Regions from separate parts of the Pseudarthrobacter sp. ATCC 49987 genome, predicted to be linked through region 2. Evidence: riboswitches for the same ligand, from Rfam matches in the RefSeq annotation. Region 2 holds a riboswitch; each other region holds the start of a gene.
The links. Region 2 has a riboswitch for S-adenosylmethionine ahead of GXK59_RS00245 (ABC transporter substrate-binding protein). Riboswitches for the same ligand answer to the same signal wherever they lie in the genome.

Region 1 (7,531 bases), 2.4 Mb from region 2:
ACATCAGGCGGACTTGGCCGCACGGAATCCGGCGTCAAGGTCGGCGAGGATGTCGTCGATGTGCTCCAGGCCCACGGAGAGCCGCACGAGGCCGGGGTTCACGCCCGCAACCGTCTGCTGTTCCGGCGAGAGCTGGCTGTGGGTGGTCGACGCCGGGTGGATGACCAGCGAGCGCACGTCCCCGATGTTGGCCACGTGTGAGTGCAGTTCGAGGGCGTCCACAAAGCGTTTGCCGGCCTCCGCTCCCCCGGCGAGGTTGAAGGAAACGACGGCGCCGGTCCCCTTCGGACCGTACTTGCGGCCGCGCTCGTACCAGGGGCTGGAGGGCAGCCCGGCGTAAGCGACGGATTCGACGTCGTCCCTGGCCTCGAGCCATTCGGCCACCTTGACGGCGTTGGCGACGTGCCGCTCCATGCGCAGGCTCAGGGTCTCGATGCCCTGGGCGATGAGGAAGGCGTTGAACGGGGACACCGCCGAACCGAGGTCGCGCAGCAGCTGGACCCGCGCCTTGAGGATGTAGGACAGGTTGGCGCCGAGGGCACCGTCCGCACCAAGGTCCCGGGCGTAGACCAGTCCGTTGTACGTGGGGTCCGGGGTATTGAAACCGGGGAAGCGCTCCGGGTCCTTGCCGAAGTCGAAGTTGCCGGAATCCACGATCACGCCGGCGATGGCCGCGCCATGTCCGCCGAGGTACTTGGTCGCGGAGTGCACCACGATGTCTGCGCCCCACTCGATCGGGCGGATGAGGAACGGTGTGGAGAGGGTGTTGTCCACGATCAGCGGCACGCCGGCCTCGTGGGCCACCTGCGAGATGCCCTCGATGTCCAGCACGTCCTGGCGGGGGTTGGAGACGACTTCGCCAAAGAACAGTTTGGTATTGGGCTGAACGGCATCCCGCCACTGCGCCAGGTTGTCCGGGTCCGCCACGAAGGTCACGGAGATGCCGAACTTCTTCAGCGTGTGCGCCAGCAGGTTGTAGGTGCCGCCGTACAGGCTGGGGCTGGCCACCACATGGTCGCCGGCCTCCGCGACGTTCAGGATCGCAAAGGTCTCCGCGGCCTGTCCGGAGCTCAGCAGCAGCGCCGCTAGTCCGCCTTCCAGGCTGGCCACCCGCTGCTCCACAGCGTCCTGGGTGGGGTTGCCGATCCGGGTGTAGATGGGAGCCAGTTCGGCCAGGGCGAAGCGGTTGGCGGCGCTTTCGGCGCTGGGGAAGACGAACGACGTCGTCTGGTAGATCGGCAGCGACCGGGCACCGGTGGCGCTGTCCGGCTCCTGGCCGGCGTGGATCTGACGGGTTTCGAAGGACCAGGCACTGGACATCGGGACACTCCTTAGGGGACCGGGCACAGGAAGCACCAGAGCCCCTGGGCCCGGGTCCACACTGGTGCCGCGCTTGCCCTCCGGCGGGTGCCGGACGGCCAGGTCTTCACCCGGGGCACCCCACCGCGAAACGAGGGTTGCCGGCCAGCAAGCCGGGGCTGTGCGCTGGCACTCATGACCTGACCCCAGTCTAGGAAGCGGTTCCGGGCCCTGGATAGCTTTGTGACGAACATGAAGTTGCCCGGCCGGCGCACCCGGCCGCGGCCTTCAGATCCCGGCATTGACGCGGAGAAATGCCGGGCCGGACAGCCCACGGGAGGACATCCCATCACGGTTAGGAGAACCTAAGCTGAGAGCCGCATCACAAAGTGTCAAGATGAGGGCATGCGCATGGATCACGTCTCTTACGCCTGTGAACAAGATGGCCTAGCTGCCACCACCGAACGAATTGCGTCTGCCCTCGGCGTGGAAGCCGTGAAGGGCGGAGTACACCCCCGATTCGGGACCCGCAACATGATTATCCCGCTCGCGGGACACAAATACGTTGAAGTCGTGGAGGTCCTGAACCACCCGGCCTCCGACAAGGCGCCCTTCGGCCAGGCCGTCCGTGCCCGCTCCGAAGCAGGCGGCGGCTGGATGGGCTGGTGCGTCGAAGTTGACGACCTCGCCCCGTTCGAGGAGCGGCTGGGACGCGCTGCCGTCAACGGCAACCGCAAGTTCCCGGACGGCCGCGAACTGGTCTGGAAGCAGATCGGCATCCTCGGACTCATCGCCGATCCCCAGGTCCCCTACATGCTCAAGTGGGAGGGCGATCCGGAACTCCACCCGTCCAAGGCCTACGAGAGCAACGTCAAGATGTCCGCGCTCACGATCGCCGGCTCGGCGGAGCGCGTCACCGAATGGCTCGGTGTTCCGGTCGAGAAGCCGCTGGAGGACGTGGCCGTGAACTGGCTCGCTCCCCGCGGGACACCCGGCATCCTCTCCGTCACCTTCGAGACAGCTTCCGGAGCCGTCACCATCTGAGTTCCTTACCGCCCCACACTTCGGCCGCCATCAGCGGGTGCCAATGACGTCACCCACCGATGGCGGCCGAAATCTTTTTAAGCCAACGCGGGGTCAGCCGAGGCCGATGGCCTTGCCGAAGAGGCTGAAGCCGACGAACGCCACGATGTCCAGTGCGGCATGGGCGATCACCAGCGGCATCACGCGGCGGGTCCGGAGATAGACCAGCGCGAAAATCACACCCATGATGGCGTTGCCGGCGAACGGCCCGAACCCCTGGTACAGGTGGTAGCTGCCTCGCAGCATCGAGCTGGCGAAGATGGCAACGGGCATGGCCCAGCCCAGCTTGGGGAGCCGGTCCAGCAGGTAGCCCACCACGATCACTTCCTCCACGACCCCGTGCCGGATCGCGGAGAGGATCAGCACCGGCACCGTCCACCAGTAGGAGTCGAGCGCACTGGGGATGATCGCCGTCGTAATCCCCAGCGCCCGGCCAGCCGCGTAAAGGCCCAGCGACGGGATTCCGATCAGCGCCGCGAGGCCCACTCCCTGCAGCAGGTCCTTGCCGGGCCGGGCGAAATTGAAGCCCAGCTTGCCACACGCCGCGGCCGCGGTGCGGTGCTCGGAGAGGAAGTAGATCACCAGTGCCACAGGCACCAGGGCGAAGAAGATATCCAGCAGCTGGTAGGTGAGGTCAAAGTACTCGCGGGGGCTTTGCGAGCGGTTCAGGGTGGAGGTCCCCTGGGCCAGCGGCGCCTTCGTCATTTTGTCCAGCAGCTGCACCACCGAGTAGACGGCCGACTGCCCCAGTGACAGACCCAGGACAATCCACACTTCTGTCCGCAGCCGACGGCGGGAGGGAACCAACATGTTCCTATCTTGCCTGTACATTCCGTCAGTTGCCTGAAACCGGGCATTACCGGGGCTGCCGCCCGCCCGGGCCTATGCTTGGGGTTTATGAGTGCGCCCGGGAAAATCATCATGATCCGGCATGGCCAGTCCGCCGCCAATGCCGACACCTCGATCTACAACCGGGTGCCCGATTACCGGATCCCGCTGACCGGGCTCGGCGTCGAACAGGCCCGGGCAGCCGGTGAAGAGGTCCGGCGGCTGCTGGACGGCAAGCCCGTCTGTGTGTACGTCTCCCCTTATCTGCGGGCCTACCAGACCCTCGAGGCGCTCAATCTCGGCCCGCTGGTGGAGCGGGTGATCGAGGAGCCGCGGCTGCGGGAGCAGGACTGGGCGAATTTCCAGATCGCCGGGGAGATTGAGGACCAGAAGGAGCTCCGCAACGCCTACGGCCACTTCTTCTACCGCTTCCGCGAAGGCGAGTCCGGCTCCGACGTCTATGACCGGATCTCCTCCTTTATGGAAACCCTGTACCGGCACTGGTCGAAGCCGAGCTACGCCCCCAACGCGCTGTTCGTGACCCACGGGCTCACCATGCGGCTGTTCTGCATGCGCTGGTTCCACTGGTCGGTGGAGTACTTCGAGTCCCTCAACAACCCGGACAACGCCGAGGTCCGCACCCTGTACCGCTCCGCGGACGGCAAGTACGAGCTCGACAAGGCGTTCAGCCAGTGGGAGGCCCGCCGCGTCGACGAGACCGTGCTCGACGCCCCGCCGATGTTCTTCTAGCGGCCGCGCTTCATTCCGGCGTCAGCGGGCGCGGGCGCCGGCCCGCCAGACGGCGTGGGTCAGCGGGATGCCGGGCCGGTAGGCCAGGTGGGTGGCGGACGGTGCGTTGAGCAGGTGCAGGTCCGCGCGGTGTCCGACGGCGATCGAACCGACCGCGCGTTCGCCGTCGGCGTCGTTGCCGGACTCCCGGCCAAGGGCCAGGGCGCCGCCGTATGTTGCGGCGCGCACGGCCTCGTGGACGCTGAGGCGCATCTGGAGCACGGCGGTGGTGACGCAGAACGCCATCGAGCTGGTGTAGGAGGTGCCGGGGTTGCAGTTGGACGCCAGTGCGAGCTGCACGCCGGCGTCGAGCAGTTCCCGGCCCGGTGCCAGCGGCTGGCGGGTGGACAGATCGCAGGCCGGCAGGCACGTCGCCACCGTGCCGCGTCTGGCACCCGTGCCACCGCCGCTGCTGCTGCCGGGGTCCCAGCCGGACCAGCTGGCCGCGAGGGCGTCGACGTCGGCGGCGGACAGGTAGTTGACGTGGTCCACGCTGGCGGCGCCGAACTCCACGGCGAGCCGCACACCGGGTCCCTCACCGAGCTGGTTGCCGTGCACCCGCAGGCCCAGTCCGGCGTCCCGGCAGGCCTGGAGCACGCGCCGGGACTGGTCCTCGGTGAAGGCACCGCGCTCGCAGAAGACGTCGGCCCAGCGCACAAACGGCCGCACGGCGGCGAGCATGGAGCCGCACACCAGCTCCGTGTACTCCTCGGCGTCCATCCCCGCCGGCACAAGGTGCGCGCCGAGGTACGTGACCTCGTCAACGACGGTGGAGGCGATCCGGGCGCTGCGGGCCTCGTTCTCGACATCCAGGCCGTAGCCGGTCTTGGTTTCGAGGTACGTGGTGCCCTGCGAAACAGCTTCGGCCACCCGGCCCATCGCCAGCCGGGTGAGGTCGAAGTCACTGGTGGCCCGGGTGGCGCCGGTGGTCACCGCGATCCCGCCGGCACTGTAACTCTCCCCCGCCATCCGGGCCTCGAATTCGGCCGTCCGGTCGCCGGCGAAGACGAGGTGGGTGTGCGAATCGACCCAGCCGGGCAACAGGGCGCGGCCGCCCGCGTCGACGGCCTCATCGGCGGCCGGCGCGTCCGCCGCCTGCCCCAGCCAGGCGATCCGTTCGCCCTCGATCACCACGGCCGCGTCCTTGAGGACCCGGTGGTCCAGGTCCTGGGTCATCAGCTCGGCAACGTTGGTGATCAGGGTGCTCATGAGTCCATTCTTCAGCGCCGGATGGACCAGCGCGTCGCCGCCAGCGCCTTCGCTGTCCGGGATGCCGGACCGGCCGCGGTGTCGCCGCCGGCGGCCGGGCCGGCGCCCCGGCCCGCGAGGATCAGACCGGCGGCCAGTTCGGCGATGCCGGAGGAGGTCTGGAAGCCGTAGCCGCCCTGGCCGGCGAGCCAGAAGAATCCGGGGGCTTCGGCGTCGAACCCCACCACCGGGACGCCGTCGGCCGCTTCCGTCCGCAGCCCTGTCCAGGCCTGGCGGACGCCGCGGATGCCGAGGGTGGTCAGGGTGTTGAGCCGGGCGATGAGCCCTTCGATGTCTCCCGGGTGCGGCTGCGCGTCCTCGGGCCCGCTGGGTTCGTGTTCCGACGGCGAAATCAGGACCTGTCCGTCGTCGCGCCGGAAGTAGAAGGAGTCGTCGGCGGCGGCCACCATGGGGCTGGACTCCGGGAGGGGATGCTCGACGTCGACAATCGCCGCGGTGCGCCGGTACGGCTGCAGCTGGACCTTCTCGACGCCGCTGAGCACGGCCAGTTCGTCGGCCCAGGCGCCGGCTGCATTGACCACGACGGCGGCCTGGAAGCCTTCCTGCCCGGCACCGAGTTCCCAGCCGGAGCCGAGGCGCTGGGCCGAGTGGACCCGGGCGCCGGTGATGATGTCCACGCCGCCGGCTTCGGCGCGCCGGCGGTGGTCCTCAAGGAGCAGGGGCGCGTTGCAGGCGAAGGAGCCGGTGTCCAGGCCGGCGGCGGCGAAGGAGTCCGGGAGCAGGGCCGGGCAGAGTTCCAGGGCCTCGGCATGGGTGATCGGCCGCATGTGCCCGCTGGCCTGCTCCCGCACGGTGGCGTCGTCGCCGATCAACATGAAGCTGCGCGGCGAGAGCACCGGTTCCGGCCGGTGGGCGTCCTGGGCGGCGATCAGTTCGAGGGTGCGGAGGGTGAGCTCCTGGACCGCGGGCGGCCCGTAGCTGGGGATCAGTTGCCGGGCCGAGCGCGCCGACGTGTGGTACGCCAGGGTCTGCTCGGCTTCGACCAGGGCGACGCTGCATTTCCCGGCGAGGGCTGAGGCAAGGGACAGGCCGGCGATACCGCCGCCGACAATCACGACATCGTAATTAGCTGACATGGTTCCATCCTTGCAGACGGATGCGGTTGCGGCGCCCCTGTGGCGCCGCAACCTGAGAGCTGCGCGGCCGGCGAAGCTCCGTTTGGCCGTCGACCCTAGCTGGCGACGGCGGCGCGGCTGCGCACGAAGGCCTGCACGCATGCCTCGACGTCTTCGGCGCTGTGCGCGGCGGAGAGCTGGACGCGGATCCGGGCCGCGCCCTTGGGCACCACCGGGTAGCTGAACGCCGTAACAAAGACGCCGTTGTGCAGCATGGCGTCCGCCACCTTGGCGGCCATCACGGCGTCGCCGAACATGACCGGGACGATGGCGTGCTCGCCCGGGAGCAGCTCGAAGCCTTCTTCGCTCATGCGGCTCCGGAACAGCCCGGCGTTGGCGAAGAGCTTGCTGCGCAGTTCGCCGGAGTTCTCCACGAGGTCCAGGGCCTTCAGCGTGGCCGCGACGATGGCCGGGGCCAGCGAGTTGGAGAACAGGTACGGGCGGGCCTTCTGGCGGAGCATGGCGACGACTTCGCGGCGGCCGGAGACGTAGCCGCCGGAGGCACCGCCCAGGGCCTTGCCGAAGGTGCCGGTGTAGATGTCCACGCGGTCCGAGACGCCGGCGTGCTCCGGGGTGCCGGCACCGCTGGCGCCCATAAAGCCAACGGCGTGCGAGTCGTCGACCATGACCAGGGCGTCGTACTTTTCGGCGAGGTCGCAGATCGCCTCAAGCGGGGCGAGGAAGCCGTCCATCGAGAAGACGCCGTCCGTGACGATGATCTTGCGCCTTGCCGGGTTCTCCTGCGTGGTCGCCTCGATCAGCTTGGATTCGAGGTCCGCCATGTCCTGGTTGGCGTAGCGGAAGCGCTGGGCCTTGCAGAGCCGGATGCCGTCGATGATCGACGCGTGGTTCAGCGCATCGGAGATGACGGCGTCTTCCGGGCCGAAGAGCGATTCGAACACACCGCCGTTGGCATCGAAGCAGCTGGAGAACAGGATGGTGTCCTCGGTGCCGAGGAATTCCGAGACGCGTGCCTCCAGCGCCAGGTGCAGGTCCTGGGTGCCGCAGATGAACCGGACGCTGGCCATCCCGAAGCCACGGTCGTCCATTGCGGACTTGGCGGCGGCGATGATCTCCGGGTGGTCCGCGAGGCCCAGGTAGTTGTTGGCGCAAAAGTTCAGCACGTCCGCGCTGGACTCGCCGATCTG
Region 2 (7,531 bases):
GTCCGACGTCGTTGCCCGCCTGGTGGGCGCCGACCCCTCGCCGAAAATCCTCCCCTTCCGGGGCGAATACTGGTCGCTCAACCCGGAACGGAACCACCTGGTGCAGGGGATGATCTACCCGGTGCCCGACCCGCGGTTCCCCTTCCTCGGCGTGCACTTCACCCGCGGCGTGTACGACGGCGTGCATGTGGGTCCCAACGCCGTCCCGGCGCTCGCCCGGGAGGGCTACGGCTGGCTCTCCGCCTCGGCGAAGGACACCTGGGAATCCCTGCGGTGGCCGGGGGCAGGTCCGCTGGCGAAAAAACACTGGCGGATGGGTGTGGATGAGATCAGCGCCTCCCTCGTGAAGTCGCTCTACTACCGCAAGGCGCGGCGGTTCATTCCGGAACTCACCATGTCGGATCTGACGGCGAAAACGGCTTCCGGGGTGCGGGCCCAGGCCTGGGGGCGCGACGGGGCGCTGCTGGACGACTTCGCCGTGGACCAGGTGGGGCCGGTGACGCTGCTGCGGAATGCCCCGTCGCCCGCGGCCACCTCGTGCCTGGCCATCGCGGACTACCTCGTCGAGCAATACCTCCAGCGCCGGCGTTCCTGAGCCGTTGCCCCACTAATCTCGTCAACCGCCGATGAAGCGGCTCCGACCGGCCCGGTAGCCAAACACGGCGGCCAGCGATCCGACGGCGAGGAACAGCACACCCGCCGCCGCGAAGGACCCCGTCGCCTGGTGCAGTTGGCCGACCATCAGGGTGCCGGTGGAGCCCACCCCATAGCCCACTCCCTGCATCATGCCTGACAGGTGCGCCGCGGTGTGGCCGTCACGGGTGCGGACCATGATCATGGTGAGCGCGACGGCGGTCAGGCTGCCTTGACCCAATCCCAGCAGCCCGGTCCACAACCAGATCAACTCGAGCGGGCCGAAGATGCTCAGTGCGAAGCCGCCACCGGTCATGAGCGCCACCACGGTGTTGATCGCGCGCTGGTCCCGGAACCGGGTGGCAAGCGCCGGGGCGAACAAGGACCCCAGCATCTGCAGCACGATCGAGACGGAGACGATCACTCCGGCCGTGCCGCCGTCCACCCCGCGTTCGCGCAGGATCGGAGCCAGCCAGGCGAAAACGCTGAAGGACATCATCGCCTGCAGCACCATAAAGATGGTCACCTGCCACGCGACCGCCGAGCGCCACACATTCACGCCGCCGTGCGCGCTCTGGTGCCGGCCGTGGCGCTGCCTGATGGCCAGCGGCAGGAACAGCAGAAGTACGACGCCGGCGGGCAGCGCCCAGAACCACAGCGCTGCGGTCCACTCCCCCGTCGCGCTGAAGACGGGGTAGGTGAAACCGGCGCCAAGGGCCGCTGAGGCGCAGATCGCCGTGGTGTAGAGGCCGCCCATCAGCCCGAGCCGGTGCGGGAAGTCACGCTTCACCAGGCCGGGCAGCAGCACGTTGCACAGCGAGATTGCGGCGCCGCAGGCCGCCGTCCCGGCCAGCAGAGCGGGAAGGTGCCCGGCGGCTCCGGCCTCCAGGGGCCGCAGCAGCAGCCCGGCGGTGAGCACCGCCATGGCGCCCAGCAGCACCCGCTCGGCCCCGAAGCGGCGGGCCAGAACGGGAGCCAGCGGGGCGAAGACCCCCAGCAGCGTCACGGGCACGGTGGTCAGGACGACGACGGCCCAGCCCGGCAGCCCGGCGTCGGCCGTCACTTCCGGCAGTACCGCGGCGAAGCTGGAGAAGACAGTACGGAGGTTCAGGCCGATCAGGACCAGGCACACGCCCAGGTAGGCCAGGGTGCGGCGGCTGCCGACCCGGGTGGGGTCCGCCGCGGGTACGTCGTCGATCTCGGCGTCCACCAGCAAGACCCGACGGTCCCCGGTCTTGAGGCCGCTGACGGTGGAGTCCTGGGGGCTTTTCGGTACAGTCACGGACCCCATTCTGGCAGGCTCGGTGCCGCCCGCGGTGTCAACAGAGCGCTTCCGGCCAATCCTGCCGACCCGGGCCTACACCGGAACTCCACTATTCTGGAAGGGATGAGTGAATCCCCAGAATCCCCCGAGTCGCCGCAGACACCGCGCCCGGTGACCCCCGGCAGCCAGGCCTCCTTCGGCACCTATGGCGGCCGGCCGGTCAGCTTTGTGCGCCGCGGCACCCGCCTGCAGGGGCGCCGGCAGGTGGCGTGGGAGGAACATTCTGACCGATGGGCCGTCGACGTCCCCCGCCACATCGCCAACACCTCCGTACACCCGGACTACGTCTTCGACGCCGAAGCCGAATTCGGCCGCAAGGCCCCCCTGATCGTGGAGATCGGCTCGGGGCTCGGCGATGCCGTGTGCCACGCGGCCGAGGAGAACCCGGACAAGGACTTCCTTGCCGTGGAGGTCTATACGCCGGGACTGGCCAACACGCTGATCAAAATCAACAGCCGCGGCCTCAGCAACGTCCGCGTTGTGGAGGCGAACGCCCCCGAGGTGCTGGCCACCATGCTGCCAGCGGCTTCCGTCACGGAACTGTGGGTCTTCTTCCCGGACCCGTGGCACAAGTCCCGGCACCACAAGCGCCGCCTCATCCAGCCGGCGTTCGCCGAGCTCGCCGCGCGGGCGCTCAAGCCTGGCGGCCTTTGGCGGATCGCGACGGACTGGTCCAACTACGCCGTCCACGTGCGCGAGGTCATGGCCGGCTCCCCCGACTTCGAGAACCTGCACGACGGCGAGCGCAGCGGCGCGGAGAGCCCGCTCACCCAAGTGTGGGAATCCGGCGTCGAGTCCCTCGTGGGCGGGGCCCCCGTCAAGGAGGGCCGCGCACCCGTGAGCACGGAACACACCGGACCCAACGAGGGCATCGATGAGACAGGCGGCTGGGCCCCGCGGTTCGACGGCCGGATCCTGACGAGTTTCGAGAACAAGGCGCACGAGGCGGGCCGGCTCATCTTCGACCTCAGCTACCTGCGCCGCTAGGCCGGTCACTCGACCGTGCTGTTCCCGGCGGCCTCCGCGTGGCACGATTACCGAAGATGCATGAACCGGGCGGAACTCACGTCCGGCAGAACCACCGAGCCAGTTGAGGGACCGCCATCAAGAGAGAACTGAAGGACGCCGCCGACGCGGCCGAAGACATCACCAATTCCCGCCCGCTGGAGCTGGTGGCCCGCGCCGGTTTTGCCGTGAGCGGCATCCTGCACTTCCTCATCGGACTCGTCGCGATCCGGCTCGCCATGGGCGGCGAAGGCGAGGCTGACGTCAGTGGTGCAGTGGAGCAGCTTGGGAGCCAGCCGGCCGGTCCACTGCTGCTGTGGAGCTCTTTCGCCGCCTGCGTCGCCCTCGCGATCTGGCAAACCAGTGATGCCATCTTCGATTTCGAGCACCTGCCGGCGAAAAAGAAACTGGGGAAAAAGGCCAAGGCCGCCCTCCAAGCCGTCGTCTACGCCGGACTCGCCCTCACCCTGTTTTCCTTCGCCAGCGGCGCCGGCAAGGACCACACCAGCTCCACCAGCGACCTCACAGCCTCCGTGCTGAAGGCCCCGGGAGGCTACGCACTCCTGCTCGCCGTCGGCGCGGGCGTCGCAGTCGCCGGAATCGTCTACGCCATCCGCGGCTTCCGGCAGTCCTTCGCCAAGCACCTCCGCCTCCCCGCCTCGCACAAGGCACGGACGGCGGTGACCGTCCTCGGCGTCGTCGGCTACGCCGCCAAAGGCATTGTCCTGCTTCTCGTGGGGCTGCTGGTCATTGTCGCCACGATCAAAGCCCACCCCGAGGAGTCCACCGGGCTCGACGGCGGCCTCAGGGCCCTCCGTGACCAGCCGTTCGGCATGTACATCCTGGCTGCGGTCGGAGCTGGCCTCATTTGTTACGGGATCTTCATGATGGTGCGCGCCAAACTGGCCAAGATGTAATGCCCGACGCGCACCGACCGGACACCCACGAACCCGTCGTCGGCTCCGCCTACATCCTGGCCGGGACACTGATCTCGGACGGCGCTGCCACGGCTGATTCCGTGGTCGCGGTGGCAGACGGAAGAATCGCCTACGCCGGCCCCCGGAGCGGCTTCGACGCGGCCCGCTTCCCCGTTGCGGAGGAACTCAAGCTTCCGCCGGGCAGCTCGATCCTTCCCGGACTCGTCGACCTCCACTGCCACGGCGCGGCAGGCGGCGGCTTTCCCACCGGCGACAGCCACGCGTGCCGCGACGCCGTCAGCTTCCTGCACCGCAACGGAACAACCACACTGCTGGCCAGCCTCGTCACGGCGTCAGGGCAGGAGCTCGTGAGGGGAGTCGGGGTGCTGAGGCAACTCGCGGACGAGGGCCTCATCGCGGGCATCCACTCCGAAGGCCCGTTCCTCGCCCAGGCCCGCTGCGGGGCACAGGACCCGCAATGGCTGCGGGCCCCGGACCCCGATTTGCTCCGCCGGCTGCTGGATGCGGCTGGCGGCACCCTCAAGACCATGACGTATGCCCCCGAGCTGCCGGGCGCCGACGGTCTGGTCAGCATGCTCGCCGCGAATGGCGTCACGCCGTCGCTGGGCCACACCGACGCCGACGCCCAAACCACCGTGGATTCCCTGACCAGCGCGGCCGCGTCCCTGCGCGCCCGCGCCGGAGCCCTGAACGCTACTAACTCCGGTGCTTCCGGGCCCGGAACGGGCCGGCGGCCGACGGTGACACACCTGTTCAACGGGATGCCGCCGCTCCACCACCGAAGTCCCGGCCCTGTGGCGGCATGCCTGCGCCTCGCGGCCCAGGGCACCGTCGCTGTGGAACTCATCGGCGACGGCGTCCATCTGGACCCCGCGACGGTCCGGATGGTCTTCGAGCTGGTCGGCGCCGGCAACGTCGTCCTGGTCACCGATTCCATGGCGGCGACCGGCCTGCCCGACGGCGACTACGCGCTCGGTCCTGCCGCCGTGGTGGTGCGCGACGGCGTGGCGGCACTGAAGAGCAACGGCGCCCTCGCCGGCGGCACGGCCACCCTGCTGGAAGTTGTCCGCCGCACGATCGGGGCCGGGGTCAGCCCTGCCGACGCCGTGAAATCGGCGACCCTGGTCCCGGCCAAGATCCTGGGCCTTGAGGCCGAGATCGGGAGCCTGAAGGCCGGCATGCGGGCCGACATTGTGGCGGTCGACGCAGACTTCGGGCTCGCCGCGGTCCTTCGCGGCGGTCAACCCCTGGCACGCCCCGCCTCCTGAGCCGGGGCTCGACGCCGTCGTGCACGGCTGCCGAACGTCGCTGACCTTCGGCCGCAATCATGGCGCCATGAGGCGGGATGTGGCTCTGTGTGATCGTTTGTTGCAGAACATGTCGTCATTGTTGGGAAATCGAAGATTCTGCAACAAAGTGGATGTTGCCGCCACCCGCAACGGTCGCGGAACCGAAAAATGTCCTTCGTGACGAATAAAGACCATCCAGATCGGCTGAGAGACCTGGCTCGATGACGCCGTAGCAACCACCCGCAAGGGCAAGGTGCTAATGCCAGGACCGATGGAGATTGCCAAGATCCCAGGTTCCACCGGCCCGGCCCCGTGCTGTGTCGGACAAACTCGTACGGTTTTGGCGTCCCCCGGTCACGACCGAGAGGATCCGCGATGGATACCCCTGAATCACTCACGCCCGCCACGAGTTCGAAGAGCAGGCGCCACCCGCTGCGTTTACTGGCACTGATGGGCGCGGCAGCCCTGGCCTTGAGTGCCTGCGGCGGTGCTGGCGGCACGTCGGCATCCCAGGCCGGCGCGGACGGAAAGCCGGTGCAGGGCGGAACGTTCGTCTTCGCCGAGGTCACCCCGATTAACAACTTCCAGACCCAGGCGGCGCGCTTCTACGAAAAGGCGAACGTCCTGAACAGCGTGCTGGACCGGCTGACCTATTTCGATGCAAAGAAGGGCGAGCTTGTCCCCTGGATCGCCAGCAAGTTCACCGCGAGTGAGGATCAGACCAAGTTCACCTTCACAATCCGCCCCGGAGTGACTTTCAGCGATGGAACGCCGCTTGACGCCAAGGCAGTCCAGGCAAACTTCGAGGCCCTGGGCAAGGGTATCGAGAGCGCCAAGATCCAGCCGAACGTTGACTTCTCCACCTACGAGTCCTCGCAGGTCACCGGCGAGGACCAGGTGGAAGTAACCCTGTCCTCCCCCGACGCCAACTTCCTGCGCGCCACGTCCTCCGTCACCGCCGGACTCGTGTCGCCGAAGACCCTCACCCTGGACAACGCCGCCCAGTCGGCCATCGCGAAAATCTCCGGATCGGGTCCCTTCACCTTCGAATCAGAGAAGGCCGATGAGGAAATCGTCCTGGCCAAGCGTTCCGACTACGCCTGGGCTCCGGAGGGTGCCGCCAACCAGGGGGCCGCCTATCTGGACAAGGTCGTCGTGAAGTACCTGCCGGAAGTGGCCCACCGCGCGGGGGCCGTGCAGACCGGCCAGGTTGACTTGGTCCGCGGCCTGCAGCCGGCCGACGAAACTGCCCTCGCCGGGAGCGGCAACCAGGTCCTGCCGGCCAAGGGCATTGACCTGACCGCAAACATGGCGGCGGCGCGGGTCGGCAGCGGCAAGCTGGCGGACGCGAAGGTCCGCCAGGCACTGCAGCTCGGCATCGACCGGCCGACGCTCAAGGACACGGTGCTCTCCGACAGCTACGAACTCGCCGGCTCCATCCTGAACCGTGAAGCACCAGACTTCGTTGATCTCTCCGCCGACCTGGCCTACAACCCGGAGAAGTCCAAGAACCTGCTGGATGAGGCCGGCTGGGCAGTTGGCTCCGACGGCATCCGCGCCAAGGACGGCCAGAAGCTCGAAGTCACCGTCACGTCATCCAACAACTCCGTGGTCATCAAGCCCGCTTTCGAACTGATCGAGCAGCAGTGGCGCAAGATCGGCGTGAAGCTGGTCAACCGCGCGGCGGACAACGCCTTCCTGGCGACTTCCATGAAGGACCCCAACGTGGAATTCTTCGGAACGCGGCAGTTCGCCTACGGCGGCCTGGGGCCGGTCTTCGGCCCGGTCACCAACACGCAGACATTGAACGCGGACCCGCAGCTCAATGCGCTCTTCGCCACGGAACGCGCCGCCACCAGCGCAGCAGCGCACAAGCAGTTCGTCGCCGAAGAACAGCGCACGCTGGTTGTCGACCAGGCGTTGGCCCTCGTTCTCTGGGACGAAGTCCAGGTCTACGGCGCCAACGCCAAGTCACACGTCGAATTCACCTCCGGCACCGCACCGATTTTCCAGGGTGCCTGGAAGACCGGCAAGTAGGTCGTCATGGGTCTTTACTTTGCGCGGCGCCTCGGACAGGCACTGCTTGTCATCTGGCTGGCGTACACGCTCGTCTTCCTGGCAATACAGCTGCTGCCCAGCGATCCGGTCACGATCTTCCTCTCGGCGGACGCCGCGGCTGACCAGGCAACGATTGATGCCATGAAGGCCCAATACGGCTACGACCAGCCCCTGCTGGTGCAGTATTTCAACCAGCTTGGGCAGTTGCTCGGTGGAGACGTCGGGTACTCCCTGGCCTCCGGACAGTCGGTGGCGACCCGCATCGGCGCGGTGGCCGGATCCAC
Region 3 (7,531 bases), 3.3 Mb from region 2:
ACGCGGCGATGTCGTCCTTATGGGTGATGCCGCTGAGCACAAGCACGGTGTGCAGCCCCGCTTCCATGCCCGCGATGATGTCAGTGTCCATCCGGTCACCGATCATGGCGGTGGTTTCCGAATGCGCGTCGATCTGGTTCATCGCCGAACGGAACATCATCGGGTTCGGCTTGCCTACAATGTACGGTTCCCGGCCGGTCGCCTTGGTGATGAGCGCCGCGATGGCGCCGGTGGCAGGCATCGGGCCGTCCTTCGAAGGCCCGGTGGCGTCCGGGTTGGTGGCGATGAACCGCGCCCCGCCCAGGATCAGCCGGATGGCCATGGTGATGGCTTCAAAGGAGTAGGTCCGGGTTTCGCCGAGCACCACGAAGTCCGGGTCCTGGTCGGTGAGGATAAAGCCGGCCTCGTGCAGCGCCGTCGTGAGGCCCGCTTCCCCGATCGTGTAGGCGCGGTTGCCGGAATCCGAGCCCCGCACCTGGTCCTTAAGGAACTGGGCCGTCGCCAGGGCGGAGGTCCAGATGTTCTCCTCGGGGATCTCCAGACCGGAGCTCTTCAGCCGGGCGGCGAGGTCACGGGGCGTGAAGATGGAGTTGTTGGTCAGGACGAGGAAGCGCTTGGACGTGTCCACCCAGCGCTGGATGAGTTCAGCGGCACCCGGGATGGGCTGGTTTTCGTGGACCAGGACGCCGTCCATGTCGGTCAGCCAACACTCGATCTCCTGGCCGCTGCGGTACACGGATTTTGATGAAAGCACGTGGTCCGAGTCTTCCCTGTGGTCTGCCTGCTGCTCCGCCATGCTGTCCTCCGCCGATAATGTGCCGATGCCAGTCCCAGTCTAATGTTGAGTCGTGACTGAACCCGAGATACCCAGCGAAATCCCTCCCGTGACCGCGCAGGAGGGGGAGGCGGCAGCCGAGGCGGAGCCCAAGGCGGAGGTCGGCGTCGGCCCCTGGGAAGGCGAACTGCCGGCGGGCGACCACTGGGACCCGGACCTCCTCGCGGACGGCGACCGGCGCAATGTGGTGGACAAATACCGCTACTGGAAGCACGAGTCGATCGTGGCGGACCTGGACTCCAAGCGGCATAACTTCCACATCGCGATCGAAAACTGGCAACACGACATGAACATCGGCACCGTCGTGCGCAGCGCCAACGCCTTCCTGGCCAAGGAAGTGCACATCATCGGACGACGCCGGTGGAACCGCCGCGGGGCCATGGTCACCGACCGCTACCAGCACATCCGCCACCACCCGACCGTGGACGACTTCGTGGCGTGGGCGCAGGGGGAGGGGCTGGCCATCATCGGCATCGACATCTTCCCGGACTCCGTCCCGCTGGAAACCTACGAACTGCCCAAAGACTGCGTGCTGGTGTTTGGGCAGGAGGGTCCGGGGCTGTCACCCGAGGTCCACCAGGCGGCGGTGGACACCTTGTCGATCGAGCAGTTCGGCTCCACCCGCTCCATTAACGCCGCCTCGGCCGCGGCCATCGCGATGCACGCCTGGATCCGACGGCACGTGTTCAACCAGTTCCCGGGGGTCCAGTGAGTTATTACAGGCCCGAGTGACCGGAACCACTGCCCCCAGCGAAGGAATGGCTAGGATGGTTCCTAGCCGACGAGGTTCACTCCAGGGTCAACCAGCCCGCAGACGAAATTCACTTTAGGAGTCAGCATGCCCATTGCAACCCCAGAGATCTACTCCGAGATGATCGACCGCGCTAAGACGGGCGGCTTCGCGTTCCCGGCCGTCAACGTCACGTCCTCCCAGACCCTGAACGCCGCCCTCCGCGGCTTCGCCGAGGCCGAGTCCGACGGCATCGTCCAGGTCTCCACCGGCGGTGCCGCCTACTGGTCCGGCGCCTCCACCAAGGACATGGTGGCCGGTTCCCTGGGCTTCGCCGCGTTTGCCCGCGAGGTGGCCAAGAACTACGGCGTCAACATCGCCCTGCACACGGACCACTGCCCGAAGGACAAACTGGACGGCTTCGTCCTGCCGCTGCTGGCAGCCTCCGAGGCCGAGGTCAAGGCCGGCCGCAACCCGCTCTTCAACTCGCACATGTGGGACGGCTCCGCCGAAACCCTGCAGGAGAACCTGCGGATCGCCCGCGAACTGCTCGAGCGCACCGCCGCCGCCAAGATGATCCTCGAGGTCGAAATCGGCACCGTCGGCGGCGAGGAAGACGGCGTCGAGAACGCCATCAACGACAAGCTCTACACCACGGTCGAGGACGCCCTGGCCACGATCGACGCCCTCGGCTCCGGCGAGAACGGCCGCTACATCACGGCGCTGACCTTCGGCAACGTGCACGGCGTCTACAAGCCCGGTGGCGTCAAGCTCCGCCCCGAAATCCTCAAGGACATCCAGCAGCAGGTCGGCGCCAAGATCGGCAAGGCCAACCCGTTCGACCTCGTCTTCCACGGCGGGTCCGGCTCCTCCGAGAAGGAAATCGCCGACGCGGTCTCCTACGGTGTGATCAAGATGAACATCGACACCGACACCCAGTACGCCTACACCCGGCCCGTGGCGGACCACATGTTCCGCAACTACGACGGCGTGCTGAAGGTCGACGGCGAGGTCGGCAACAAGAAGCTGTACGATCCCCGCGTCTGGGGCGCCTCCGCCGAGGCCGGCCTTGCGGCCCGCGTCGCCGAGGCTGCCCAGCAGCTCGGCTCCACCGGCAAGACGTTCTAGGCATGTCGGACGAATTCCGCAAGAACCTGATGGGTCCTGAGCCGACGCTCCTGCCCGCCGAGACCGAGGTCTACGCGGCGCTGGATGCCGGCCATGAAGCCCTGGACCTGGTGGAAAAGCACCCGACGTCCTCGCTGCTCTGGGCCGTGCTGGCCGAGGAAGCCTGGACCGAGGGCCGGACCATCGACTCGTATGCCTACTCCCGTGTCGGCTACCACCGCGGCCTGGATTCGCTGCGCCGCAACGGCTGGCGCGGCGTCGGGCCCATCCCCTGGGAACACGAACCGAACCGTGGCTTCCTGCGCGCCCTGTATTCGCTGGGCCGCGCCTCCGCGGCCATCGGCGAAGCCGAGGAGCCGGAGCGGATCGAGAAGTTCCTCAAGGACTCCGACCCCACTGCCAAGGCAGCCATCGAGGCCGAAAAGCGCTAACCGCCCCGGCACCAACAAGCAACGCGGGGTTAAACGACGACGGCGGGCGTCCACCAGAAGGTGGGCGCCCGCCGTCGTCGTGGCGGAAGTGGGATCAGCTGGTCTTTGCCAGGCCGGTGCGGGCCATGGCGTCGGCGTAGACGGTGCCCATTTCCTCGAGGTACTGCTCCTGCCGGGCCGGTGTGCCGGCGAAGGCGCGGCCGCTGAGCGAGCGGACCTTATAGGTCTTGAGGCCGCGGCGCCAGATCATGGGCACCTCGGTCTTGAGGAGAAGGTTCGCGAGGCGGTTGGCTTCGGTGCCGTGCGCGACGATCACCGAGGCACGGGGCACGACGGCGAGGAACTTCAGCAGCGGCTTCAGGCCTGCGGAAATCTGGTCCGGGGTGAACTTGCCGTTGGGCTCGTCCGGGACGTACCAGGGGTGGACGTTCCACGGCATCACGTACTCGGGGCGCAGGCCCAGCTTCCACTGGACGCCGAGCAGGCGGGTGGCGGCTTCCTCGTCGCCGGCGGTGATGAAGCCCGACTCATCCTCTGTTCCGATGTTGGAGAAGAGGCTGATGATGCGGCACTCATCGATGTCGTGCATCGGGTCCACATAGGGAACATTCGTGCCAGCTTTGGTTGCCTGCAGCGTGTCGCACAGTTCGTTGACAGCCGCGACGCTAGGTTCGTAGCGGCGGCTCAAAAGCTGTTCGCGGGAATTTTCAGTGGCCAAGGCTGTCATATGTTGCTGAGTCTCCTGCGGGATTGGTGAAGCTGCCAGACCGTCCGGGGGCACGCCGAATACGGTGCGGTTTGAAAATGTGGTGTGGACCGATTCCTGGTCGATCCTTATTAGTCTATCAAGCCCTGCGAAATGACGGGCCGGCCGAAGGTCCTCTACCAGAGCCGGGCAGTGGCGCGGCGGGCGCCTTCGCCCAGGGATTCCAGCTTGGCAAAGGCGATTTGCGGGTGCACGCGGCCGCCGAGACCGCAGTCTGTGGAGGCAATCACATTTTCCCGGCCCACCAATTGGGCGAAGCGCACGATCCGGTCAGCCACCAGGTCCGGGTGCTCGACGACGTTGGTGGCGTGGGAGACAACACCGGGGATGATGACTTTTCCGTCGGGAAGCCTGGTGTCCTTCCAGACACGCCATTCATGCTCGTGGCGGACGTTGGCGGCCTCGAAAGAGTAGCCCCCGGCGTTGACCTGCAGGACGGAGCCGATGATGTCCGCGAAGGGGATGTCCGTGGTGTGCGGGCCGTGCCAGGAACCCCAGCAGACGTGCAACCGGATCTGTTCCTGGGGGAGATCGCGCAGGGCCCAGTTGGTGGCCTCTACCCTGAGCTGGATGAACTTGAGGTAGTCGGCCAGGCTCGGTTCCGGATTGATCTGGTCCCAGCTTTCGGCCAGCGACGGGTCATCGAGCTGGACCGTGAGGCCGGCGTCGATGATGGCCTTGTACTCCTCCCGCATCGCGTCGGCGCAGGCGTAGAGGAGCTCCTCATCGGTCTTGTAGTACTCGTTCGCGACGCGGGCGCAGGAGCCCGGGGACAGGGAAGCGACGAAGCCCTCGGACAGCCCGGCGGCGGCCATGCCGGTCTTGAGGTTGGCGATGTCCGAGTTCACCAGGGCCTGCCCGGTGTAGCGCAGCGGGCCGGCGATCTTCGGCTGCGTGACGCTCTTGCGGTGCGCCAGGATCCCGGAGGACGGATCGTTGTAGGCGTCGTTGAACTTCTGCCGGTCGCGCCGGTCCGGGAAGGAGGTCAGCACGATGTGGCCCGGGCTGGAGCGGTGCACCGCGGCGTCAGCCCAGCGGTCCACATCGGTCGGTTCAAGGCCGCCAAGCCGGCTGAAGGAATAGTTCCACCACGCGCCGTAGTCCACCGAGCTGGACATGGTGTGCCCGTATTCGCCGTCGTTGGGGATATCGATGCCGAGGTCCTTCTGGCGCTGCACGATGTCCACCACGGAGGTTTCCAGCAGGTCCAGGAACTCGGGGGTGATGCCGTCTGCCTCCTTGGCCTCGTTCGCGGCGATGAGCTCCGGGGTGCGGGGCAACGAGCCGGCGTGGGTGGCGCGGATATGGTCGGTGTTCTGCTGCGCGTTCTGCTGCATGGGGGTGCTTCCTTTCCATCGGTCCTGGCGGTAGCACCCTTGCCGTCACGGCGGCCGCAGATCAGCGGGCTGTGTCCGGGCAGGGTTGCTGCGGCGTCAACGGTCCAGGTCCCTCGGCCGCTCGGGATGGTCAACTCTTACCTAATTCCACCCGGCAGGCCTGCGCAAGTCTTTCCGGCGCATTCCCGCTGGCTGGACACCGGGTGACGCGCGCAACCGGCGGGAAGTCCATTGGATGGTCAAATGAACTGCCGCCACCGGGATCGGCTAAACTTGGGTGGTAAGAGCCCCGGACTCTGGCGTTGATGGTAAGAGCACAGCGGTAGATTCGGGGCATTCTCATGAACGGCGCTGAGCTCCGGTGACCACCCTGGTGAATCACACGGACTTCGGCCCGAACGAATGGGGGAGGATCCCATGCCAGCAATCGTGATCGTCGGAGCCCAATGGGGCGACGAAGGCAAAGGTAAGGCCACTGACCTGCTCGGCCACCGCGTCGACTACGTCGTGAAGCCGAACGGCGGCAACAACGCCGGCCACACCGTCGTCGTGGGCGGTGAGAAGTATGAGCTCAAACTCCTTCCGGCCGGCATCCTGAGCCCGAACGCGGTCCCGATCATCGGCAACGGCTGCGTGGTGAACCTGGAGGCCCTGTTCCAGGAGATCGACGGCCTGGAAGCCCGCGGCGCGGACACCTCCAAGCTGCGGATCTCCGCCAACGCCCACCTCGTGGCGCCCTACCACCAGGTCCTGGACAAGGTCACCGAGCGTTTCCTTGGCAGCCGCGCGATCGGTACCACCGGCCGCGGCATCGGCCCGGCGTACATGGACAAGGTGGCCCGCCTGGGCATCCGTGTCCAGGACGTCTTTGACGCCTCGATCCTGCGCCAGAAGGTCGAAGGCTCGCTGCGGCAGAAGAACGAACTCCTGGTCAAGGTCTACAACCGCCGCGACATCGAGGTGGACGAGATCGTGGACTACTTCCTGTCCTTCGCCGAACGCCTGCGCCCGCTGGTCATCGACAGCACCTTCGTGCTGAACAAGGCGCTGGACGAGGGCAAGGTGGTCCTTATGGAGGGCGGCCAGGCCACGTTCCTGGACGTCGACCACGGCACCTACCCGTTCGTGACCTCCTCGAACCCGACGGCCGGCGGCGCCTCCGTGGGCTCGGGCATCGGCCCCACCCGCATCTCGCGCTCCATCGGCATCATCAAGGCCTACACCACCCGTGTGGGCGCCGGGCCGTTCCCCACGGAACTGTTCGATGAGATGGGCATGTACCTGCAGAAGACCGGCGGCGAATTCGGCGTCAACACCGGCCGCCCGCGCCGTTGTGGCTGGTACGACGCCGTGCTGGCGCGCCACGCTTCCCGCGTCAACGGCTTCACCGACTACTTCGTCACCAAGCTGGACGTGCTCACCGGCATCGAGCAGATCCCGGTCTGCGTGGCCTACGACGTCGACGGCGTCCGGCACGACGAAATGCCGATGACGCAGACCGAGTTCCACCACGCCAAACCGATCTTCGAGTACTTCGAGGGCTGGACCGAGGACATCACCGGCGCCCGCACCCTGGACGACCTCCCGGAGAACGCCAAGAACTATGTGCTGGCCCTCGAGAAGCTTTCCGGCACCCGCTTCTCGGCGATCGGCGTCGGGCCGGACCGCGACCAGACCATCGTCATCAACGACCTGATCAACGACTAATGCAGTAACTGCTGACGCCCGACGGCGGCGGGTCACCTGGAAAGGTGGCCCGCCGCCGCCGTCGTTAGGCCGCCGTCCGGGTCCCTCGCAGCGGCTGTCCGAAAAAGAAAAAAGAAACTTCCGATCAGTGCGTAACCTTTCGGGGCCCTCCAGCGATTACTCCTTTGTAAGCGCCGCCGGAACATGGACCCCCCACCGGAAATCCGGCCGGCCTTCCACTGCAAGTGCAGGCCGGCGCCCGCCCCCATCGGGCGCTGGCCAGCCTTCCACTGAACGAGCGGGCTGTTGACTGCCCCCATCAGGCTCCAGCCAGCCTTCACACAAAAAACAAAGGATGTACGTTTCTTATGAAGAGTGTTAGCAAGACCACCAAGATTGCTGTCGGCGCCGCGATTCTCGTTGTTGGAGGATTCTCCGGCATCGGCCTGGCCAATGCGGCCCAGGTTTCGACCACCCAGCAGGCTGAAGTGACCACCGCTACGCCCGCCGTGCCGGCAACCCCCGCGGTTCCGGCGACTCCTGAGCTTCCCGCCGCCCCGGCTGTTCCGGCTGTCCCGGCTGTGCCGGCTTCCCCGTCCGTTGACGGCTCCGCCGAAG
Region 4 (7,531 bases), 930 kb from region 2:
GTTCCGTTCCGATCAGGCCGCCGACGGCGACGGCAGCCCACGCGCGCCAGCCCGGCATCCCGGGACGCGGCGCAGCGACAGCTGGTGATAACGCCTTCGCCGCGCGCTTCATGCGGCGGCTCCGGTCAGCAGGGCCAGCACTCAGGACCGCTTGAGGCTGCAGCCGGGATGGACGGTGTCGCTGTGGACCCAGAGGGCGGAGGCGACTTCCTCGGCGAGGTCGACTTCCTGGCGGGTGGCGCCGGAGCCGATGCGGACCACCAGGGCACCGCCGAACGGTTTGCGGCCCAGAACCTCGACGTCGGCGTCGAGATCGATGTCCTCCGCGGAAAGGTAGCGCAGGAGCTCGGGGTTTTCGTCGCTGATCCGGGTGATCCGGCCGATGTGCCCGTCGTCGAGCTCGCTCATCCGGTGGGCCGGCGGCATCAGCACGGAGCCGTCCGCGGCAGGGATCGGATCGCCGTGCGGGTCCCGCACCGGGTTCCCAAGCTTGGCGGCCATCCGTTCGATGAAGGTGTCAGAGACCGCGTGTTCCAGGAGCTCGGCTTCGTCGTGGACCTCGTCCCAGCGGTAGCCGAGCTCCCGGACCAGGAACGTTTCAATGAGCCGGTGCCGCCGGACCATGGACAACGCCAGCCGGACACCGTCGGCCGTGAGCGTGATGGCGCTGTAGGGCTGGTGGTCCACCAGGCCCTGGTCCTTGAGCTTGCGGACCATTTCGGAGACCGAGGAGTTGGCCACGCCGAGGCGCTGGGCCAGCTGCGTGGAGGTGATGGGCTTGTCCTGCCACTCCGTGAAGGAGTAGATGACCTTGACGTAGTCCTCGATCGAGGAGGAGGGCAGACTGGTCTTCACAGCCTCCAGCCTACCGTCAGGCGGCGCCGGAGAACGTCAGCCACAGCAGGACGAGATTGAGCGCCACGACCAGGATCACGCTGATGACGGCGGCAATCCGCAGGGCCATCCCATCGGCGAAGCGGCCCATCAGGGCCTTGTTGCTGGTCAGGACAACCAGCGGGACAAGCACGAAGGGGATACCGAAGCTCAGGACAACCTGGCTGAGTACCAGGCCCCAGGTGGGATCGAAGCCGATGCTCAACAGCACAACGGCCGGGATCAGGGTGACCACGCGGCGCGTCATCAGCGGGATCCGGATTTTGAGCAGCCCCTGCATGATGGATCCGCCGGCATAGCAGCCCACGGACGTCGAGGCCAGGCCGGAGGCGAGCAGGCCGACGGCGAAGATGACACCGATGACCGGACCCAGATTGGTGGTGATCGCGGCATGGGCGCCTTCGATGGTGTCCGTTCCCTCCTCACCGCCCAGGGTCGATGCGGCCAGCAGCAGCATCCCGATGTTCACGATGCCGGCGACGGCCAGGGCCGCGACGACGTCCCAGCGGGTTGCCCTGACGAGGCGGGCGAGGGCCTGCGGGGGGACATGGAGGTGCGGGTTCGGACGGTGCCGGTCCCTGGACAGGGCCGAGTGGACGTAGATGGCGTGCGGCATCACGGTGGCGCCGAGCATGCTGGCGGCCAGCAGCACGGTGTCCGGACCCTGGAAGCCTGGGATCAGTCCGGCGGCGACGCCCGCGGGGTCGGGCGGACTGATGAAGAGGCCGGCCAGGAACCCGATCGTGATGATGCCCAGCAGGAACATGATGATGAATTCGAAGGGCCGCTGCTTGTTCCGGGCCTGCACGGCGAGCAGGGCCATGGAGACGCCGCCGACGATCACTGCGCCGAGGGGAAGGGGCAGCCCGAAGAGCAGGTAGAGCGCAATCGCGCCGCCCACCACCTCGGCAAGGTCGGTGGCAGCGGCCACGATCTCGGCCTGGACCCAGAACGCGCGCCGCCAGAACGGCTTGAGCCGCTCGCCGAGAATCTCGGGCAGGCTCTTCCCGGTGACGATCCCGAGTTTGGCTGACTGGTATTGCACCAGCACAGCCATGATGTTGGCCGCCACGAGGACCCAGACCAGGAGGTAGCCGTACTGGGCGCCGGCCGTGAGGTTGGCCGCAACGTTGCCGGGGTCCACGTAGGCGATCGCGGCGACGAAGGCCGGGCCCAGCAGGCCGATGATGGCGCGGCGGCCCGCTTTCGGCCGGAGGGGCGCTGCCGGCACCGCAGATTCGGGTCCTGTTACTTCCAGCACGGTGGGCTCCCCTGGTAGGTGCGTCGACGGCGACGCGGCCGGTAGCGGCGGTTCGCGCCGGCACCGGAGTTTGCGGGTGCCTACAAATAATTATTAGGCATACCGAAACCATAAGCCAGCGCGCCTGTCCGGGGCAATCCCGGAGGTCACGGAGTGCGGCCCGTCGGGGTCAGGCCCGGACGGCCCGCCAGCTTTGGGTCAGGTAGGGGAGCGCGATGACGTCGTCCGGGCGGTGGCCCAGATGCTCGTGCAGATACCAGTCGAGGTTGCCCAGCACCTTGGCGCGGGTCGTCTCACTGGCCGCCAGGTAGTAGCTGCGGGACTTCGTCAGCTCCATGATGTCCGCGGTGCGGACCGGATCTTCCCAGCGCGTGAGGTGGCTTTCCAGCCCCGTGAATTCCGGGCCCAGCGGCGGTGTGAAGTGTGGTTTGTGCACATCCCCGGCATGCATGATGCGCGAGAGCCGGTGCACCCAGGGAACGGATGTGTCCAGCTGGTTCCAGATCAGCCCCAGCATCCCGTGCGGGCGGAGGATCCTGGCGATCTCCGTGCTGGCAGGCAGCGGATCGCACCAGTGCCAGGCCTGGGCGACGGTCACGACGTCGAACGCTTCGCCGGGGAGCCCCGTGTGCTCGGCGGTACCCACGACGGCGGCGACGCCCGGAAGCGTCCGGCGCAGCTGCCCGAGCATGTCGGCGGACGGGTCCACCGCCACCGTGTGCAGGCCGCGCCCGACCAGCAGGGCCGTGAACTTCCCGGTTCCGGCGCCGAGGTCCGCGGCCTCCCGGGCACCGGCCGGGATCAGCCAGCCGGCCGAATCCCCGGGGTACCCGGGGCGGACGCGGTCGTAGTGCTCCCCGCCGTCCTGGAAGCTCTGGCCCAGCTCCTGGCGCCGCTCCTGATCCAGCTTGGGGCCGCCGCCCAACGTGGGGCCGCCGGGCAGCTTGGGTCCGCCGGGCAGCTTGGGTCCGCCGCTTGCCACGTGCGATCTCCTTCGGCAGGTCCGGATGGGTACCTTTCGAATTTACCGCACGCGGCAGGGCCGTGTTTTCACAGGGCTGGCGGATCCGCGCTGTCAGTCCCGGGTACAGGGGGCCGCGCCGGCGGTTCCGGGCGTGTTGGGGGCCCAGTGCGGGTAGCTGCGGGTGTCGTTGGAGGGCACCCAGCGGCCGGCGTCGACGACGTAGTCCCAGCCGAGGCCGTTCCGGCGCAGCTCCTGGATTGCTGCCAGCAGACGCTCGGCGTCCGCCAGCCGGGAGCCCAGGCCGAAGCTTGCCCGCAGCGAACCCGAGGGCAGGCCGAGCCGCCGGAGCAGGGGGTGCGCGCAGAAGCGGCCGTCGCGCAGCCCGATGCCGTGCTCGGCCGACAGGTACGCCGCCACCAGGCCCGCGTCGTAGCCTTCCACCGAGAAGTTGACGACGCCGATGGTGCCGGTGCCCGGGACGGCTCCGGATCCCGCGTCGAAGGAAACGTCGAAGGAAGCACTGTCCGGGAAGATCTGGTGGACGCTCACGCCGTCGATCCGGGCAAGGCCCTCGACGAGGAAGGACCGGATGGCGTTTTCGTGCGCGTGCCACTGCTCCACATCCAGGTCGGCGATGACCTGGGTGGCCCGGGCCAGCGTGGCGGCGCCGAGGACGTTGGGGGAGCCGCCTTCATGCCGGGCCGGACCGGTGGTCCAGCTGACAGCGTCGATCCGGGCGTCCTGCACGGCTCCGCCGCCGGCCAGGTGCGGGGTGCCGGCGTCGAGCCAGTCGGGACGGCCGATCAGCACCCCGGCGCCGAACGGCGCGTAAAGCTTGTGCCCGGAGAAGGCGAGGTAGTCGACGTCGTCCGCGGCGATGTCGATCCGCCGGTGCGGCGCCAACTGGGCGGCGTCGACGACGATCCGGGCGCCGTAGTCGTGGGCAAGGGCGGCGAGGGCCCGGATCGGCAGGATCTCGCCGGTGACGTTGGAGGCGCCGGTGACGGCGAGGAGGCTGACGCCGCCGTGGGCGAGTTCCCCACGGAGCAGTTCCAGGGTGGCGGCGAGGGTCGGCGCGGCGATGACGCTGCGGTGGGGCACCCGCTGCCACGGCAGCAGGTTGGCGTGGTGCTCGATGTCGAGGTAGAGCACCTCGCCGGTGTGCACGCCGTCGACGGCGGGCAGGCAGCCTGCCAGCAGGTTCAGGGAGTCGGTGGTGTTCCGGGTGAAGATCACCGAATCGTCCGGCCGGCCGCCGACGAAGTCGCGGACAATGGTCCGGGCATTCTCGTAGACCGAGGTGCTGATCTGGGAGGCGTACCCGGCACCGCGGTGGACGCTGGCGTAGAACGGCAGGATCTCGTTGAGGTAGGCCGAGACCACGGACAGGGCAGGGGCCGAGGCGCCATAATCCAGATTGGCGTAGCGGACGTGCCCGCCCTGGATGAGGGGGGCCTGGATCTCCGCGCCGGTCACCGCGGCCAGCGGCCGGCGGGTGGCGGCGAACCGCGCCTGGGGACGGGCCCGGCCGGCGCCGGACTGGAGTTCAGGGGTGGCAGGAATCGTGGCAGTCGTCATGGGACCTCGCTCGAAAAGGACCCCACATACCGGGGATCCGCGCTTGCCGGGTCCGTTCCGGACCGGCCAGGTCGTCACCCGGGGCACCCCACCGCGAATGGAGGGTTGCCGGCCAGCAAACCGGGGTTTCGCGCTGGCACTCGTGACCTGTGTCGAGCCTAGGCCATGCCTGCTGCCGCGGAAAAGGCAGGGCAGGAATGTGAAGTGTTTTGTTACGGGACGCGTCCGGACCTGCAGGACGACGCCGGAATTCCCTACAGCAGGTCGTCGAGCCCCGGGTTGAGGCGCTTGAGGACCTCCGAGTGCAGGATGGAGTTGGTGGCGAGGGCGTTGCCGCCGAACGGGCCGTCTTCTCCTTCGAGGGAGGTAAAGCGCCCGCCCGCCTCCGTGACGATCGGGACCAGCGCGGCCATGTCGTAGAGGTTCAGTTCGGGCTCGCAGGCGATGTCGACGGCGCCTTCGGCCACAAGGCAGTAGGACCAGAAGTCGCCGTAGGCGCGGGTGCGCCAGACTTCCTCGGTGAGGCCGAGGAACTCATCGAGGTTGCCGCGCTGCTTCCAGCCGCCCAGGCTGGAGTAGGACAGCGAGGCGTCCGAGAGTTTGGAGACGTTGGAGACTTTCAGCCGGGTGGCGGCCGCCAGCGACCGGCCCATGTACGCACCGGCGCCCTTGGCGGCCCACCAGCGTTTGCCCAGTGCCGGGGCGCTCACGACGCCGACGACCGGCTCGCCCTCGTCAACAAGGGCGATCAGCGTGGCCCAGACGGGGACGCCGCGGACGAAGTTCTTGGTCCCGTCAATCGGGTCGATGATCCAGCGGCGGGAGCCGTGGCCGGAGCTGCCGAACTCCTCGCCGAGCACGGCATCGCGCGGCCGGGACCGGGACAGCTGGCCGCGGATGGCTTCCTCGGCCGACTTGTCGGCGTCGGTCACCGGGGTCAGGTCCGGCTTCGTCTCAATCCGAAGATCGAGCGCCTTGAAGCGGCTCATGGTCTGGGAATCTACGGAATCTGCCAGTACATGGGCAAGGCGCAGGTCATCGTTGTAGCTCGAAGCGGGTTGACTCATGGTTCCAAACTACCGCCAAAGCGGGCGGGGGAGCGGTAGGCTGCGCCGCAGCCCGCTAGGAGACGGTGCCCAGTTCCTTGACGTCCTGGGCTTCCATGCGGGGATCTGTTCCGAGCAGGCGGCGGAGTGAGGCGAGCCGGGCCGGGCCGGATTCGCCCGCATGGCCGGCGGCCACCCAGGCGTCCACGCCGCAGTTGACGGCGCTGGAATCGTGTTTGCAGCCCCGCTCGCAGTCGTCGGTGCCAGGCTCAAGATCGGGGAAGGACCGCAGGATGCGGTCCGGGTCCACATGGGCCAGGCCGAAGGAGCGGATGCCCGGGGTGTCGATGATCCAGCTGCCTGCCGGCGCATCGTTGACCTTGAGGGCCAGCGCGGAGGAGGAGGTGTGGCGGCCGCGCCCGGTCACGGCGTTGACGCCGCCGGTGGCGCGCTCGGCGCCGGTGAGGGCGTTGACCATGGTGGACTTGCCGACGCCGGAGTGGCCCAGCATGACGGTGACCTTCCCATCGAGATGGGCGCGAAGCTGGGAGACGGCGTCCTTGTCCAGCCGGGCGGAGAGCCCGTCGTCCGAGCGGGCATCGATGCCGGACGCGGCGGAGTCCGCCGTTTTGGAGATGATGACCGGGAAGTCGAGGTGCTGGTAGTTGGCGAGGAGTTCCGCGGGGTCCTTGACGTCGGCCTTGGTGACGAGCAGCAGCGGCTCGATGCCGGCGTCGTACGCGGCCACGAGGGCACGGTCGATGAACCCGGTCCGGGGCTCAGGATTGGCGGCCGCCACCACGATCACCAGCGTGTCGGCATTGGCGACGACGGCACGCTCGATCGGGTCGGTGTCGTCGGCGCTGCGCCGCAGCAGTGTTTTGCGGTCCTGGATCTTGACCAGACGTGCGAGGGTGTCCGGTTCGCCGCTGACGTCCCCGACAAGGGAGACGAAATCGCCGGCGACGACCGGGTTCCGGCGCAGTTCCCGGGCGCGGGCGGCGATGATCTTGCGTTCCCCGGGGGTGCCTTCGGCGACGACGGCGGTGTAGCGTCCGCGGTCAACGGTGATGATCCGCCCGGTGACGGCGTCCTCGTAGGCGGGCCGGTCCTTGGTGCGGGGCCGGGTGCCTTTCTTGTTGGGGCGGATCCGGACGTCGGATTCGTCCCAGGAGTCAGTGCTGCGTGCCACCGGAGGCGGCCTTCTCTGCGGGGGTTCGCTGCGCCAGCATGGCTTCCCAGAGCTGCGGGAAGTCGGGCATGGTCTTGGCCGTGGTCGCAATGTCCTCGACCTCGATGCCGGGGATGGCGAGGCCCAGGATGGCGCCGGCTGTGGCCATGCGGTGGTCCGCGTAGCTGTGGACGACACCCCCGTGCAGCGGTGCGGGCCGGATGATGAGGCCGTCGGAGGTCTCCTCGGCGTCGCCGCCCAGGCGGTTGATCTCGGCCACGAGGGCGGCGAGCCGGTCCGTTTCGTGCCCGCGGAGGTGGGCGATGCCGCTCAGCCGCGAAGGCCCGGTGGCCAGGGCGCAGAGGGCGGCGACCGTGGGGGCGAGCTCGCTGGTCTCGTCGAAGTCCGCGCCCTTGATGTCCGGGCCGCCCGTAACGGTCAGGGTGCCGTCCGTGAGTGTGACGGTGGCCCCCATCGTCGTGAGGATGCTGCGCCACAGATCGCCGACCTGGGTGGTCCCGGGCGGCCAGTTGGGAATGCGGACGGTGCCGCGGGTGGCCAGGGCCGCTGCGAGGAAGGGGCCGGCGTTGGAGAGGTCCTGTTCGATCCGGAGGTCA

Region 1: it holds a riboswitch for S-adenosylmethionine, as region 2 does, so the genes downstream of both, GXK59_RS11560 (bifunctional o-acetylhomoserine/o-acetylserine sulfhydrylase) here and GXK59_RS00245 (ABC transporter substrate-binding protein) in region 2, are expected to answer to the same signal.
Region 3: it holds a riboswitch for S-adenosylmethionine, as region 2 does, so the genes downstream of both, GXK59_RS15540 (cobalamin-independent methionine synthase II family protein) here and GXK59_RS00245 (ABC transporter substrate-binding protein) in region 2, are expected to answer to the same signal.
Region 4: it holds a riboswitch for S-adenosylmethionine, as region 2 does, so the genes downstream of both, GXK59_RS04630 (aminotransferase class V-fold PLP-dependent enzyme) here and GXK59_RS00245 (ABC transporter substrate-binding protein) in region 2, are expected to answer to the same signal.

What each region holds. Positions count from the first base shown of each region.
Region 1 covers NZ_JAABNS010000001.1:2,457,288-2,464,818, forward strand. The annotation lists gene GXK59_RS11560 (bifunctional o-acetylhomoserine/o-acetylserine sulfhydrylase) at 4-1,320, opposite strand; SAM riboswitch class IV at 1,385-1,500, opposite strand; gene GXK59_RS11565 (VOC family protein) at 1,705-2,343, shown strand; gene GXK59_RS11570 (CPBP family intramembrane glutamic endopeptidase) at 2,437-3,192, opposite strand; gene GXK59_RS11575 (histidine phosphatase family protein) at 3,280-3,960, shown strand; gene GXK59_RS11580 (amidohydrolase family protein) at 3,982-5,208, opposite strand; gene GXK59_RS11585 (NAD(P)/FAD-dependent oxidoreductase) at 5,220-6,344, opposite strand; gene GXK59_RS11590 (glycine C-acetyltransferase) at 6,440-7,531, opposite strand, start outside.
Region 2 covers NZ_JAABNS010000001.1:53,414-60,944, reverse strand. The annotation lists gene lhgO (L-2-hydroxyglutarate oxidase) at 1-595, shown strand, start outside; gene GXK59_RS00265 (MFS transporter) at 617-1,924, opposite strand; gene trmB (tRNA (guanosine(46)-N7)-methyltransferase TrmB) at 2,021-2,944, shown strand; gene GXK59_RS00255 (DUF1206 domain-containing protein) at 3,073-3,879, shown strand; gene GXK59_RS00250 (N-acetylglucosamine-6-phosphate deacetylase) at 3,879-5,168, shown strand; SAM riboswitch class I at 5,378-5,467, shown strand; gene GXK59_RS00245 (ABC transporter substrate-binding protein) at 5,565-7,226, shown strand; gene GXK59_RS00240 (ABC transporter permease) at 7,233-7,531, shown strand, end outside.
Region 3 covers NZ_JAABNS010000001.1:3,360,874-3,368,404, reverse strand. The annotation lists gene GXK59_RS15565 (HAD-IIA family hydrolase) at 1-796, opposite strand, end outside; gene GXK59_RS15560 (TrmH family RNA methyltransferase) at 876-1,547, shown strand; gene fbaA (class II fructose-bisphosphate aldolase) at 1,674-2,693, shown strand; gene GXK59_RS15550 (DUF3151 domain-containing protein) at 2,696-3,124, shown strand; gene GXK59_RS15545 (uracil-DNA glycosylase) at 3,219-3,851, opposite strand; gene GXK59_RS15540 (cobalamin-independent methionine synthase II family protein) at 4,007-5,227, opposite strand; SAM riboswitch class I at 5,240-5,360, opposite strand; gene GXK59_RS15535 (adenylosuccinate synthase) at 5,645-6,934, shown strand; gene GXK59_RS15530 (hypothetical protein) at 7,282-7,531, shown strand, end outside.
Region 4 covers NZ_JAABNS010000001.1:987,347-994,877, forward strand. The annotation lists gene GXK59_RS04610 (fluoride efflux transporter FluC) at 1-58, opposite strand, end outside; gene GXK59_RS04615 (metal-dependent transcriptional regulator) at 142-855, opposite strand; gene GXK59_RS04620 (Nramp family divalent metal transporter) at 872-2,155, opposite strand; gene GXK59_RS04625 (class I SAM-dependent methyltransferase) at 2,325-3,080, opposite strand; gene GXK59_RS04630 (aminotransferase class V-fold PLP-dependent enzyme) at 3,231-4,697, opposite strand; SAM riboswitch class IV at 4,732-4,845, opposite strand; gene hisN (histidinol-phosphatase) at 4,952-5,764, opposite strand; gene rsgA (ribosome small subunit-dependent GTPase A) at 5,820-6,935, opposite strand; gene aroA (3-phosphoshikimate 1-carboxyvinyltransferase) at 6,919-7,531, opposite strand, start outside.